2 linked regions of the Parazoarcus communis genome follow. The protein of the gene in region 1 interacts with the protein of each later gene in a pairwise test. Links are inferred from orthologs where the notes say so. Each region holds a gene or a part of one and is shown in the gene's direction. Other genes may lie near its edges. The genes, in order: CEW87_RS11940 and ndk.

What was found.
Region 2: the proteins of CEW87_RS11940 (region 1) and ndk interact in binary tests that used the Escherichia coli proteins (3 or more experiments, as listed by UniProt). The link is inferred for Parazoarcus communis from one-to-one orthologs.

What each region holds. Positions count from the first base shown.
Region 1 is NZ_CP022188.1:2,598,194-2,604,501, forward strand. The notes cover bases 1,073-3,946. They hold CEW87_RS11940 (5-formyltetrahydrofolate cyclo-ligase), read left to right. Parts: upstream 1,073-2,172; coding sequence 2,173-2,721; downstream 2,722-3,946. Other genes in these bases: CEW87_RS11935 (lytic transglycosylase domain-containing protein), read right to left, coding at 1,073-2,081; CEW87_RS11945 (diguanylate cyclase), read right to left, coding at 2,749-3,946. Outside these bases: CEW87_RS11930 (complex I NDUFA9 subunit family protein), read right to left, coding at 1-106; more of CEW87_RS11935, read right to left, coding at 162-1,072; more of CEW87_RS11945, read right to left, coding at 3,947-5,013; CEW87_RS11950 (substrate-binding periplasmic protein), read right to left, coding at 5,027-5,848; ilvA (threonine ammonia-lyase, biosynthetic), read right to left, coding at 6,070-6,308. UniProt on the Escherichia coli protein: Involved in the removal of 5-formyltetrahydrofolate.
Region 2 is NZ_CP022188.1:2,361,711-2,368,008, forward strand. Bases 1,668-4,531 are described here. They hold ndk (nucleoside-diphosphate kinase), read left to right. Parts: upstream 1,668-2,818; coding sequence 2,819-3,244; downstream 3,245-4,531. Other genes in these bases: mbhE (hydrogen gas-evolving membrane-bound hydrogenase subunit E), read right to left, coding at 1,668-2,565; rlmN (23S rRNA (adenine(2503)-C(2))-methyltransferase RlmN), read left to right, coding at 3,331-4,461; pilW (type IV pilus biogenesis/stability protein PilW), read left to right, coding at 4,461-4,531. Outside these bases: more of mbhE, read right to left, coding at 1-1,667; more of pilW, read left to right, coding at 4,532-5,270; CEW87_RS10800 (RodZ domain-containing protein), read left to right, coding at 5,267-6,205; ispG (flavodoxin-dependent (E)-4-hydroxy-3-methylbut-2-enyl-diphosphate synthase), read left to right, coding at 6,207-6,298. UniProt on the Escherichia coli protein: Major role in the synthesis of nucleoside triphosphates other than ATP. The ATP gamma phosphate is transferred to the NDP beta phosphate via a ping-pong mechanism, using a phosphorylated active-site intermediate.

The sequences.
Region 1 (6,308 bases):
GGCGCGTCGGAATCAGCACGCTGACGCCGGCTTCAGCCAGCCTGTTGGCGATGGCGGTGCCGAGAAAACCGGTACCGCCGATCAGAACGACACGTTGTGGAATCATCGTGATTGTTGCTCCGGCGCGTAGTGCATGAGTTTAGCGACTAATGTGAATGGGGTCATTGTGCGTCCGGCCGCGGTGCAATGGTGCCAAGCCGCGCCTTGAGCGACTGTGGCTGGCCGTCGAGCATGGCTGCATAGATCACGGTATTCGCCATGACCTTCTTTACATAGTCGCGGGTTTCGTCGAAGGGAATGGTTTCGACATAGATTGCACCTTCCAGCGGACGCGCGTCGCGCCAGCGCTTGGCGCGTCCCGGCCCGGCGTTGTAGCCTGCACTGGCCAGCACCGGATGATTGTCGAGATCTTCAAGGATGAGGCGCATGTAGCTGGTGCCGAGCTGCACGTTGGTGTTGGGCTCGGCCAGCAGGCCCTGATGGTAGCCGCTCATGCCGATCTTGCCTGCGACCCACTTGCCCGTGGCCGGCATCACCTGCATCAGGCCTTGTGCGCCGGAACTCGAGCGCGCGGGGACGACAAAGCGGCTCTCCTGGCGCATCAGGCCGTAGACCCAGTTCATGTCCAGACCCTGGCTGCGGACCTGTGGTTCGATGAGATCCCGGTACGGGGTGAGAAAGCGCAGATCAAAGGCGCCGTTCGGGCTGGCGAGTTCGGCGGTATTGATGGCGCGGTCGAAAATATCGTACTTGAGGGCGAGGCGGGAGGCCGCGAGCCGGAATACCTCGTCCTGTCCGCGCAAGGACCAGTTCCACTCGCGCACGGCCTCGGTCCGCATGTCGAGCTGGAACAGCGCGATGGCACGGCGCAACCCGGGGTCGTCCTCGGCGAGGCGAAGCTGATCCGCGCTCAATGCCGTGGCACCGGGCGAAACAACAAAGGGGCGCCCGAGTTCGTCGCCCGCGAGCATGCCGTAGAAGTGGGGGGCGCCTGCTATGCGGGCATAGAGCGCTTCTGCCTCGGCACGACGGTTGAGGCCGGCAAGGCTGCGGGCGCGCCAGTAGATCCACTCCGCTTGCTGCTGTTCATCCGCGTTCAGCCGCTCGATCGCCCCAAGCACTGCGTTCCAGTCGTTGTCGCGCAGTGCTGAACGAACGCGCCACGCGCGCTGTTCGGCCGTCATCGGAATGTCGCCGGCAGCACTGAACCAGTCTCTGGCCATCCTGTCCTGCGCCCACGATGCGCGCAGCGCGAGGGCCGAATAGACATAGGCGCGGTCATCGGCGCCGAGCCGGTCCTGCAGGCGGATCAGGCGCACGTGCGCACCGGGCATGTCTTCGCGGACGAGGCGGACCAGCGCGGCCAGCGCCAGTTCCCGGCCGCCGCGGTTGGTGGCGAAATTGGCGGGCAGGCGGTCGAGGTATTGAGCCGGGCTCTTCATGACCTGTTCGAGTGCGCTGCTGTCGCCATCGTCGAGCCATGCAAGCGTGCTGCGTGCGTTGCCGGTATTGCGGTTTTCGACCTGTCGCCTGAAGCGCCACCACGCGTCGTCGGCGCTCACGACCCCGCTGCTGACGGCAGCCCGCAGCACGGTGTCGCAGGCGCTGTGTGCGTCGGTGAGGTCGTGCCATTGTGCAGCGACGTCGGCCAGTACGCCGCGATCGCCGTTCATGAGCCTGGCGGTCCAGTGATGGCAGCGCAGCTCGCCGTCAGGGCTTTGCAGATCCGGATAGAGCCGCAGAAAGCCGGCCCAGTCGCTGTCCTTGGCGAGCCTTCGCAGCCAGTCGGCGCGCAGGCGTTCGGCAAGCACTGAGCCTGCCTCCTGCATCAGGAAGTCTGCCAGCTCGGTTGCGGGGGGCGCATCGGGTCGGGCAAGCTTGTTGAGCAGCAGCCAGTAGCGGACATAGGGGTCGAGCAGGTGGGTGTCGGGTTGTTGCGCCAGCCGTTCCAGCGTGTTGCGATCACCTGTGCGGATGGCCTCCCGGGCGGCGAGAATTCGCGCCTCTCCCTGTTGTCCGAAAGCGCTCGTCGCAAATACCAGGCATGCTGCGAACAGCATTCCCCATGAAGCCTTGTGCATCCCGTAACATCCCCGTTTAAGATCGAATCACCATATCACAGTGACTGCCAGTTTCCCTGCCCTTTCCGACGATATCCAGGCTCGGCGACGCGTGCTTCGCGATCGTGCGCTGGCTGCTCGCGAAGCGCTTTCGCCGGCGTCCCGCGCCGGGCGTGTTCGCCAGCTCGAAACCCACCTTGATCAGCTTGTTGCCGCGCTGCAGCCCCGTGTCCTTGCGTTTTGCTGGCCGTATCGTGCAGAGCCCGACTTGCGCGAATGGGTGACGTGCTGGCTGACAGCCGACGCGGACCGTCGTGCCGCCCTGCCGGTCGTGCTGGAGAAGGACGCACCCCTGATATTTCGCTGCTGGCGACCCGGCATGCTGCTTCAGACCGATCGTCATGGCATTCCGTTTCCCGGTGAGGGCGCGGCTGTCGTGCCCGACGTGGTGCTGGTGCCGCTCAATGCCTTCGATGCGCAGGGTTTTCGCCTTGGCTATGGCGGCGGGTATTTCGACCGTACGCTGGCGATCATGCGAACGGTGACTGTCGGGGTCGGGTTCGAGTTGGGACGGGTTGATTCCGTGCTGCCCCAGGCCCACGACCGGGCGATGGACTGGCTGGTGACAGAGGCAGGGACATTTCGGGCTGCCGAAGCCTGAGCGGGGAGTGCTCGGGCGGGCGCTGGTTCAGGCCTGCTCCACCCGGTTGCGGCCGTTGTGCTTGGCTGCGTAGAGTGCGCTGTCGGCGCGGGCCAGAATCATTTCTGCATTGCTGTCGTCAGCCTGCATCAGGCTTACACCGATGCTGGTCGTCGCGCCGATGTCGCGGTTCTGGTAGACCAGTGGGGTGTTCTCAAGCGTGCTGCGAAGGCGTTCGGCCAGTTCGAGCGCGCCCGCCAAACCGGTAGCCGGCAGCAGGATCGCGAACTCCTCGCCGCCCAGACGGCCGATGAGGTCGGACGCTCGCAGCAGCGAGTGCGCAAGCGTTACAACGTGGCACAGCATGGCATCGCCTGCCGCATGGCCGTGCAGGTCGTTGACGCGCTTGAAGTAATCGAGGTCCAGCATCATCAGCGCCGCGTTGTTGCGGTAGCGGCGCACCCGAACCAGCTCAGCATCGACCTTGTCCAGAAACGCGCGACGGTTGCGAACACCTGTCAGCGGGTCGGTGGTGGCAAGCAGCCACAGAGCTTTCTCCTGCTGCTTGCGAGCGCTCACATCGCGATAGACGCGCAGGAAGCCCAGCAGTGCGTCAGTGCTTCCCGTGCTCCGGATCGGAATGAAGTCACGCTCAATCCAGCGCCCGTCGCGGTGTGCCAGTTCTTCGCCATAGACGGTCTGCGCGCGCTCGCGCAGCATGTCGAGACGTTGCGCAAATGTCGTCGGGTCCAGACTGAGCTTGCCGGCGGCGAGCGTGAGGCTCTTGATCGATGCGCCCGCGAGATTGCCCGGCGGGCGCGGCATATTCATGAGGTCGAAGACTTTGTCGTTGAGCAGGGTGATCTGTCCCTGCATGTCTTCCATGATCACCGCGCCCGGGAAGTGGTCGACCACGGTCTGCAAGCGGGCGTAGGCAGCCTGCAGATCCTTGCGCGCGGCCCGGGTAGCGGTGATGTCTTCCTTGATGGCGATGAAATGCGTCAGTGTGCCCTGCTCATCGCGCACAGGTGTAATGGTGAGCGCCTCGTCATACAGGCTGCCGTCCTTGCGCCGGTTGACGAGCTCCCCGCGCCATACCGCGCCCGAGAGGATGGTGCGCCACATGCTTTCGTAGAACTCACGGCTTTGTTGGCCGGATCGAACCAGTTCCTTGGGCATGCGCCCGACTGCCTCGCTCAGGCCATAGCCGGTGAGGGTGGTGAAGGCTGGATTGGCCCATTCGATGCGCGCGTCGGTACCGGTGATTACAACGGCGGTGGCGCTCGCGTTGAGCGCACTTTCGAGGAGGTGGCGGCGCGCCTCGGCGCGATGGCGCAGGCTTCGTTCATGCTGTCCGGCGCGTCGGAAATACAGATAGGCGGCCAGCGTGCAGCCGAGCCCGAGCAGGCTCAGCGGCAGGAAGATGAGTGCGCTGCTGCGGCTTTCGGCATACGCGCCTGCGAGTGCCTCGTCGAGCGCGCTGCTGATGACCACTGCGAATGGAAGACGCTCGTTGAGTTGGTAGCTTACAAGCAGGTGCCCCTGTTCGCCGTCCAGTGTCTGCATCCCTGCCGTTTCGCCTGCCTGCCAGCGAAGGGCGAGCGCTTGTTCGAGTTGCTGCAGCGCCGTGTCTGCGGTTGCGGTATCGAGCAGGCGTATTCCATCGAGCCGGAAGAGGCTGATGCGGTCGCCATGGGTGGTTCTGAAGTCGTCGAGAATACGTTCGAGGTAGTCGAGGTCCAAGGTGGCAAGAAGCGCGACCGGGGGCGCGTTCCCCGGTCTGAATGAACGTGCAATCGGGACAAAGCCCAGGTCGGGTGTCGGCGTCAGCGAATCATCCGCCGGCCGGGCGTCGGCAAGGTCGCGCCCGGCGTGTGGCGGGCCGATCTGCAGGATGTCTCCCCGGGTACGATCGGGAGGGTGGTAGCTGTCGAGCCTGAGCGCTGTTCCCCGATTCTCGGGCGTGGTGCTCGCTATGACCGTGCCGTCTGCGGCCACCACAGAGAGCGAGCGCAGGTAGGGGATGTGCTGGATCACGGACTCGAGACGGCTGGTCCATTCAGGTGATGGAGCATCGGCGTCGATGGCTCGTCCAAGGGAAATCAGGTTGAGATCGACGTTCCGTAGCAGATGTCCGATGTGCGTGTTCAGATGACGGGTGTCGCGCTGCAAAACTTGTTCATGCGCAGTGCGCACGTCCTCAAGGACCCTTGAGAAGTGATACTCGAAACCCGCCCAAGCCAGTAGCGCACAGACGCAAAGCAGGGCAAGGAAGCCGAAATCAGCGAGTCGCCTGCGACGTCGTGCGTTCATCTCGAATCCGTGTTCAGCGTGTGATGACGATGGGCTCGAGCCCGTGGCGTCGCGCGGCGCGTACCAGTCGTCCATCCTGCTTTATCGCCTGGAGATAGGTTTCGAGCCGCTTGAACCAAGTGGCGTCACCAGGAGCTACAGCCCATGCGTATGGCGTAATGTGGTAGGGGGTGCCGGGCGAAATCAGGCGCGCCCAGTCGGACCGGTCGAGCATGCGCTGGCTAAAAGGGTAGTCGGTCATGAAAACGTCGGCACGGCCGGATGCAACCTCCTCTTCACGCGCATGAGGTGATCCGAGTATCGCGAGCCTGGCGTGACGAAGCTTGTCGACCATGACCTGCTCATGGATCGTGCCCTTGGCGACGGCAACGACGATTCCCGGTTGATCAATGTCATCCCACCGCTTGACTCGACCGCTGCTGCGGGCGGCAACCGCATAAATGTCGCTCGCGAGGTAGGGGGCTGTGAATTGAAGCTTCTCTGCACGCTCGGCGGTGATCCCGACACCGAACATCGCGACGTCGCAGTTGTCGCTGAGCAAGTCCTTCGCCAGGCGGGGAAAACTGCTGTCGACGAATTCGACGCCGACGTTCAGCTCCCGACCGAGCTCGAGCGCGAGATCGATGTCGATGCCGCGCAATTCGCGTGTTGCCGGGTCCCGGTATGTCACCCCGAAGTACTCCGGCCAGATGCAGATCCGGACGCGTTTCTCGTCGAGGATGCGATCAAGGCGGCTTTGGTGCCCGTGCGCGTCGAAAGCGACGCCCTGAATCATGGCGGCGCCGAAGAGCACGAGAAGCCAGCGAGCAAATTGAAGAGAGAGCGGGGAAGTCACGAGTATCCTCAATGCAGCCACGAGTCTCCATGGCTCCGCGCTGCAGCGTCGCGCACCTCAGTCACGCCGACATCATGCGCATGTCGCCGGATCAGCTCCGGCAAGCCTATTTCTATTACAAAAGAACTAAGTTATCAAGCGCCGGGATGTGACATCTGCCTGCTTGATGCAGGGTTTGCGGGCAGGATGGCAGCGGTTGTGCGGCTGCCATCCTGCAGGGGTCATGACAGGAACATGCGATAGGCCGGGTTTGTCGTCTCGTCGACATACTCGTAGCCGAGGCGCTCGAGAAACGCATCGAAGGCGCCGTTGTCTTCCGGCGGAACCTGCATGCCCACCAGTACCCGGCCGAAGTCGGCGCCGTGGTTGCGATAGTGAAAGAGGCTGATGTTCCAGTCCGAACGCAGATTCGACAGAAAGTTGATCAGGGCGCCCGGACGCTCGGGGAAGGTGAAGCGAT
Region 2 (6,298 bases), 240 kb from region 1 along the record:
GCCGGCGCCCGCGGCAAGCGCCAGGCCGGATCCGGTGATGACGCTGGGCTGAACGTGCAGCAGGCGGCGCGTGCAACCGACCCCGTAACCCAGGGCGAGGAGGACGGCGGCACAGACGGCAACCAGACCGCCGATGAAGCCGCCGCCGGGCAGGTTGTGGCCGCGCCACAGCAGCACGAGTGAAATCAGCAGCAGCAGGCCCGCGAGCGGGCGCAGTCCCTGGCGCAGCATCACGCTGCCGAACTCCGGGTTGCCCTCGTCGCCGCCGCGCTGCACATCGTTGTCAGGGCGCAGCAGCAGTGCGGCAGCCAGCGCAGCGAGCGCAACCACGAGGATTTCACCCAGCGTGTCGAAGGCGCGAAAATCGACCAGGATGACGTTTACGACGTTGGCGCCGTGACCACTTGGCAGGCTGTTTGCAAGGTACCAGGCGGCAAGGCCTTCGGGCAGTGGCTGGCTGATGGCGGTCAGGATGACCAGCGTCACTGCGATGCCGAAGCCTGCGGCGACGATCAGGTGCAGGCGGCGGCGCCGTGAATTGCGCCAGCCGATGATCTGCACTGCTGGCAGACCGTTCAGCACCAGCGCCAGAAAAATCACGGTCAGTGTTTCCACCATGATCTGGGTGATCGCAACGTCCGGCGCGCCAACCGCCAGAAAGAACAGTCCGATACCCAGCCCGCTGGCGCCGAGCGCAGTGATCAGCGCGATGCGGTCGCGCATCACCGCGGCGCCTGCTGCGCCGAGCGCTGCCAGCAGGCAGCCGGCAGTCGCCAGCCAGGACAGTTCGCTTGTGGCAGGCAGGCGCGCACCGTGGTCGCTGGCGAGCACGGTGCCGAGCAGGGCGAACACTGCAGTCACCAAGGCCAGAAGTGCAATGTGTTGACGCAATGAACCATGCTGGAAGCGGTCGGCGACTTTTCCGGCGATGATGAAAATGCGCTTCAGCAGGCGATCCCACAGCAGATCGCCACTGATCAGCCACACACGTCGCCAGCGCGCCAGCCAGTGACGAACCAGGCGACGCTGCAGATAGATGAAGGCGCCGAGGGAGACCGTGATCACGCTGGCGACGACCGCCGGGGTGATACCGCCCCACAAGTACAGCTTGACCGGAACCGCGTCGCGGGCCACCGCCTGTACTGCACTGTCGATCAGCCACACCTCTGCGATACCGTTGAAGGCGCCGAGCAGGAAACCGCCAACCGCCAGCAGCATCGGGCCCAGCCACATCAGCAGGCTGACCTCGTGCGGGGCGCGAGGATAAGCGCCCTGGCGGCCAAGGAAGGTGCGGATGAACACCAGGCCCGCGGCGGCCAGCAGCAGCGCATTGCTGACAATCATCACTGCTGTGCTTGCCCAGCCCAGCGGGCCCATCTCGATCAACCCGGTGTATTTGAACTCTTTTGCGATGAAGCCGAAAAAGGGCGGCAGGCCGGCGTTGGAGAAGGCGGCCAGTGCGACCGCGGCGCCGGTCAGCGGCATGAACCTGATCAGTCCGCCCAGGCGCCCCAGTTCGCGGGTGCCCGTTGCATGGTCGACGGCACCGACCGCCATGAACAGGGCCCCCTTGTAAAGCGAATGCGCCAGCAGGTAGATGGCGAATGCCTGAAGGCCGTAGGTGGTATTGGTGCCGATCAGCATGGTGAGCTGACCGAGGACCGTGACCGTGGTGTAGGCGAGGATGCGCTTGAGGTCGGTCTGGCGCAGCGCAAGTACGGCACCGACGATGGAGGTGGCAGCGCCGACCACGACCAGGATGGTGCCCCAGCCGTCCTCGCCGCCCATCACCGGGTTCAGTCGTGCGAGCAGATACACGCCTGCTTTGACCATGGTGGCTGAATGCAGGTAGGCAGAAACGGGTGTCGGCGCCTCCATCGCGTTCGGAAGCCACAGGTGGAAGGGGACTTGAGCGGATTTGGTGAAACAGCCCAGCAACACCAGCACCAGGATGGCCGGGTAGAACGCATGCCCCTCGATCGCCGCCGCCGACAGGGCCGAGAACTGCCAGGCGTCTGCTGCGAGGCCGAGCAGGATCAATCCGGCGAGCAGCGCGAGCCCTCCGCCGCCGGTAATCAGCAGCGCCTGCAGCGCGGCGCGGCGAGAGGCTGCACGTTCGTGCTGAAAGCTGATCAGCAGGTAGGAGCTGACGCTGGTGAGCTCCCAGAACACGAACATCGCGATCAGGTCGTCGGCCAGCACCAGGCCGAGCATGGCCGCCATGAACGCAAGCAGGAAAGCGTAGAAGCGGCCGAGGTGATGGTGGTCGGACAGGTAGCTGCCAGCATAAAGAACAATCAGCGTGCCGATCCCGGTTACCAGCAGGCCGAACAGCATCGACAGGCCATCGAGACGGAAGGACAGGGTGACGTCGAGCGCAGGGATCCAGGCGACGGATGCGAGCACGGAATTGCCGCTGGAGACTGCCGCGATCTGGCTCAGCAGCCAGCCGAATCCGTAAAGCGGCGCAAGCGCCAGCAGCCAGCCGGCGCGCGTGCCAAGCACCTTGCCCAGCCAGGGGGCAAGAAGCGCAGTCAGACCGATCAGGGCAAGCGCGGTGAGCATTGAGGCTCCATGAGTGGGCAGTCTTCTGCATCGGGCGCGACGTCGTCGGTGGGCCGCAGGTCACGCCGTTGATTGTAGTGTTGGTGAATGACCCAAGACGATCGCGAGAGGTTCCCGCTATCGGGAGGGATGTGTCACCGGGCCTTTGGGCAGGCGTCACATCTGCTTGCAGTGTGGGCGGGCTCTCATGCGGCGGTTCCGCAAAACCTGCTAAAATGCGAGGCTTTTTTCAACATAGACCGGAGCTGTCCCCATGGCCATCGAACGCACCCTTTCCATTATCAAGCCCGACGCAGTTGCCAAGAACGTGATCGGCCAGATTTACGCCCGCTTCGAAGAAGCTGGCCTGAAGATTGTCGCAGCAAAGATGGTTCACCTGTCCGAGCTCGAAGCCGGCCAGTTCTACGCTGTCCACAAAGAGCGTCCTTTCTTCAAGGATCTGGTGTCCTTCATGGTTTCCGGCCCGGTGATGATCCAGGCCCTGGAAGGCGAGAACGCCATTGCCAAGAACCGTGAGCTGATGGGCGCCACCGACCCGAAGAAGGCCGACAAGGGCACCATCCGTGCAGATTTCGCCGATTCGATCGACGCCAATGCCGTGCACGGTTCCGACGCTCCGGAAACGGCTGCGAACGAAATCGCCTTCTTCTTCCCGGGCATGAACGTTTACTCCCGCTAAGCGGTCCATGCCTGTGGCCCGCTTCGCCCGCTTCGCGGTGATGCACCGCGAACCGCGCGGGCGGGCCGTTTGCATTGGAGGTAATGATGAATAAGCCGGTCAATCTGCTCGATTTCGATGTCGATGGTCTCGTCGCCTGGTTTGCCGGGATGGGCGAGAAGCCGTTTCGCGCGCGGCAGGTGATGCGCTGGATGCATCACGAAGGCTGCGACGACTTCGATGCGATGACCGATGTGGCGAAATCGCTGCGGGCCAAGCTCAAGGATGTAGCCTTGATCCAGCCGCCAGTGCCGGTGCGCGATTCGGTGTCGACCGACGGTACGCGCAAGTGGTTGCTTGATGTCGGTAACGCCAATGCGGTGGAGACGGTGTTCATTCCCGAAACCAGCCGCGGCACGTTGTGCATTTCCTCGCAGGCAGGCTGTGCGCTCGATTGCGCCTTCTGCTCCACGGGCAAGCAGGGCTTCAACCGCAACCTGAGCGCGGCCGAGATCATCGGTCAGCTGTGGCTTGCAAACAAGTTGCTCGGGGCTGCGCGCGACGAAGCGGCCGACCTCGAGTCGGGCGAGAAGGACAATGGCCGCATCATCAGCAACGTGGTGATGATGGGCATGGGCGAACCGCTCGCCAATTTCGATAACGTGGTGACTGCACTGCGCCTGATGCTCGACGACCATGCCTACGGCCTCTCGCGCAGGCGGGTGACGGTGTCGACCTCGGGTATCGTGCCCGCAATGGACCGCTTGCGCGACGAGTGTCCCGTTGCGCTAGCGGTGTCGCTGCACGCATCCAATGACGCGCTGCGCGACCGTCTGGTGCCGATCAACCAGAAGTATCCTCTGCGCGAGCTGATGGCGGCTTGCGTGCGCTATCTCGACCGTGCGCCGCGCGACTTCGTCACCTTCGAGTACGTGATGCTCGACGGCGTGAATGACAGTGATGCGCATGCACATGAACTTGTTGCGCTGGTGCGTGACGTGCCATGCAAGTTCAACCTGATTCCCTTCAATCCCTTCCCCAATTCGGGTTTTCTGCGCTCCCCGGCGGACCGCATTCGGCGCTTTGCAGGTATCCTGATCGATGCCGGTATCGTGACCACCACGCGCAAGACGCGCGGTGACGATGTCGATGCTGCCTGCGGCCAGTTGGCCGGTCAGGTTCAGGACAAAACCCGGCGCACAGTGGTGCGCCTGAAGCAGTCGACGGAGGTTCGCTGATGACGGTCAGGATGTTGCCGCTGGTATTGCTGGTTTCGGCGCTGGGGCTCGGGGGCTGCGTCACGGCGCCGACTTCCGGCGTCAGTGGCGATGCGGTCGGGGTGTCGCGTCCGATGTCGGATGTTCAGCCGGCTGCCGGGCCTGATGCCCGAGCTCGCGTACATGTGGATCTCGGTCAAGCCTATTTCGAGATCGGGCGCTATGATGTCGCGCTCGACGAGGGCAGGCTCGCTCTGGCTGAAAGCCCGGCTTATGCGCCCGCCTTTCATCTCATGGGGCTGACCTACATGATGATCGACGAGAACGGCTCGGCTGGAGAGTACTTTTCCCGGGCCCTCAATGCCGCGCCAGGCGACCCCGACTTCAACAACAGCTATGGCTGGTTTCTTTGCCTGCAGGGGCGTGAGGCCGAAGGGATGGAGCGATTTGCCCGCGCTGCCCGCAATCCGTACTACCGTTATCCGACGCGTCCGTACACCAATGCAGGCCTGTGCCAGCTGCGGCTGAACAAGGACGCGGAGGCGGAGCAGCAGTTCATGCTTGCGATCCAGGCTGATCCGGCCAATGCCGAGGCGCTCTATCAGCTGGCTGCCATTGCCTATCGGCGTGGCAATTATCAGGCTGCGCACGAGCAGCTCAACCGGTTGCACCAGCAACTCAGGTCGAGCGCTGCATCGGTCTGGCTCGGTTTGCGCACCGCGCGCAAGCTTGGCGAGCGCAATGCAGAGGCCAGTTATGCCGAGCAGTTGCGTAGCCGTTTTGCCGACTCCGCTGAACATGTCTTGATGATGCAAGGGAAGTACGAGTGAGTAGCACGCAGTCCGATGCCGTCACGATGACGGAAACCGCACAGACGCCTGCCGGCACCATGCTGCGCAAGGCGCGTGAAGTGCGCGGCGAGTCGCTTGAAGAGGTCGCTCAGGCATTGAAGCTTTCAATGCGGCAGTTGGTTGCGATCGAGAGCGGACACTACGAGATCCTGCCAGGGCCGGCATTCGTGCGCGGATTCGTGCGCAACTACGCCCGGCATCTGGGGCTGGACCCGGAGGCGGTGCTGGCCGCAGTGGGCGCCGAAGCGTCTGCCGCCGTTGACCTGACGCCGGTTTCGAATGCCGAAGGCGACATGCCAGCCAATCGCGGGTTCAAGTTCAATGTCGTGCCGGCGGCGGTGGTTGCAGGCCTGCTGCTGGTGCTGATTTCGGCCGGCGGGTATTTCGGCTGGTTCGAGACGCCGACGCAGTCCGATGTTGAAGTCATCGAGCCTGGCATGGCGCCCATGACGCAGAGCGAGGCTGAAGAGGTGCTGGCTTCGTCGGCGCCCGTCGCGGTCGAGGTCGATCCACCGCTTGCCGAGCCTGCAGCCACCGTTGCACCTGTGCCTGAATCCGCAACGCCTTTGGCGTCTGGTGCCCTGGCTGTGCCGGTGGCACCGCCTGCTGCAGCGCCTGCGGTGTCTGCTGCTGCTCCGCTTGTACCGGTCGATGCCGCTGCGCCTGCAGCCGATGTGCCGCCGCCCTTGCGCTTCGTTTTTTCCGGTGAATCCTGGGTCGAAGTGAAGGACGCCTCCGGCGCGATCCTGTTCTCGGGCATCGGGGTCTCCGGAAGCTCGCGGACGGTTCAGGGGGCGCCGCCGTTTGCGCTCGTGATCGGCAATGCGCGCAGCGTCCGGCTCGAATTCAACGGAAAACCGGTCGACCTCGTGCCTCACACCAAGGTTTCGGTCGCCCGTCTCACGGTTCAATGACATGACGCAATCCAGTTTGATTTCCGCACCCTCTCCACGCCGCAATACGCGCCTGGTCCGTATCGGGCAGGTTGCCGTGGGCGCAGGGGCGCC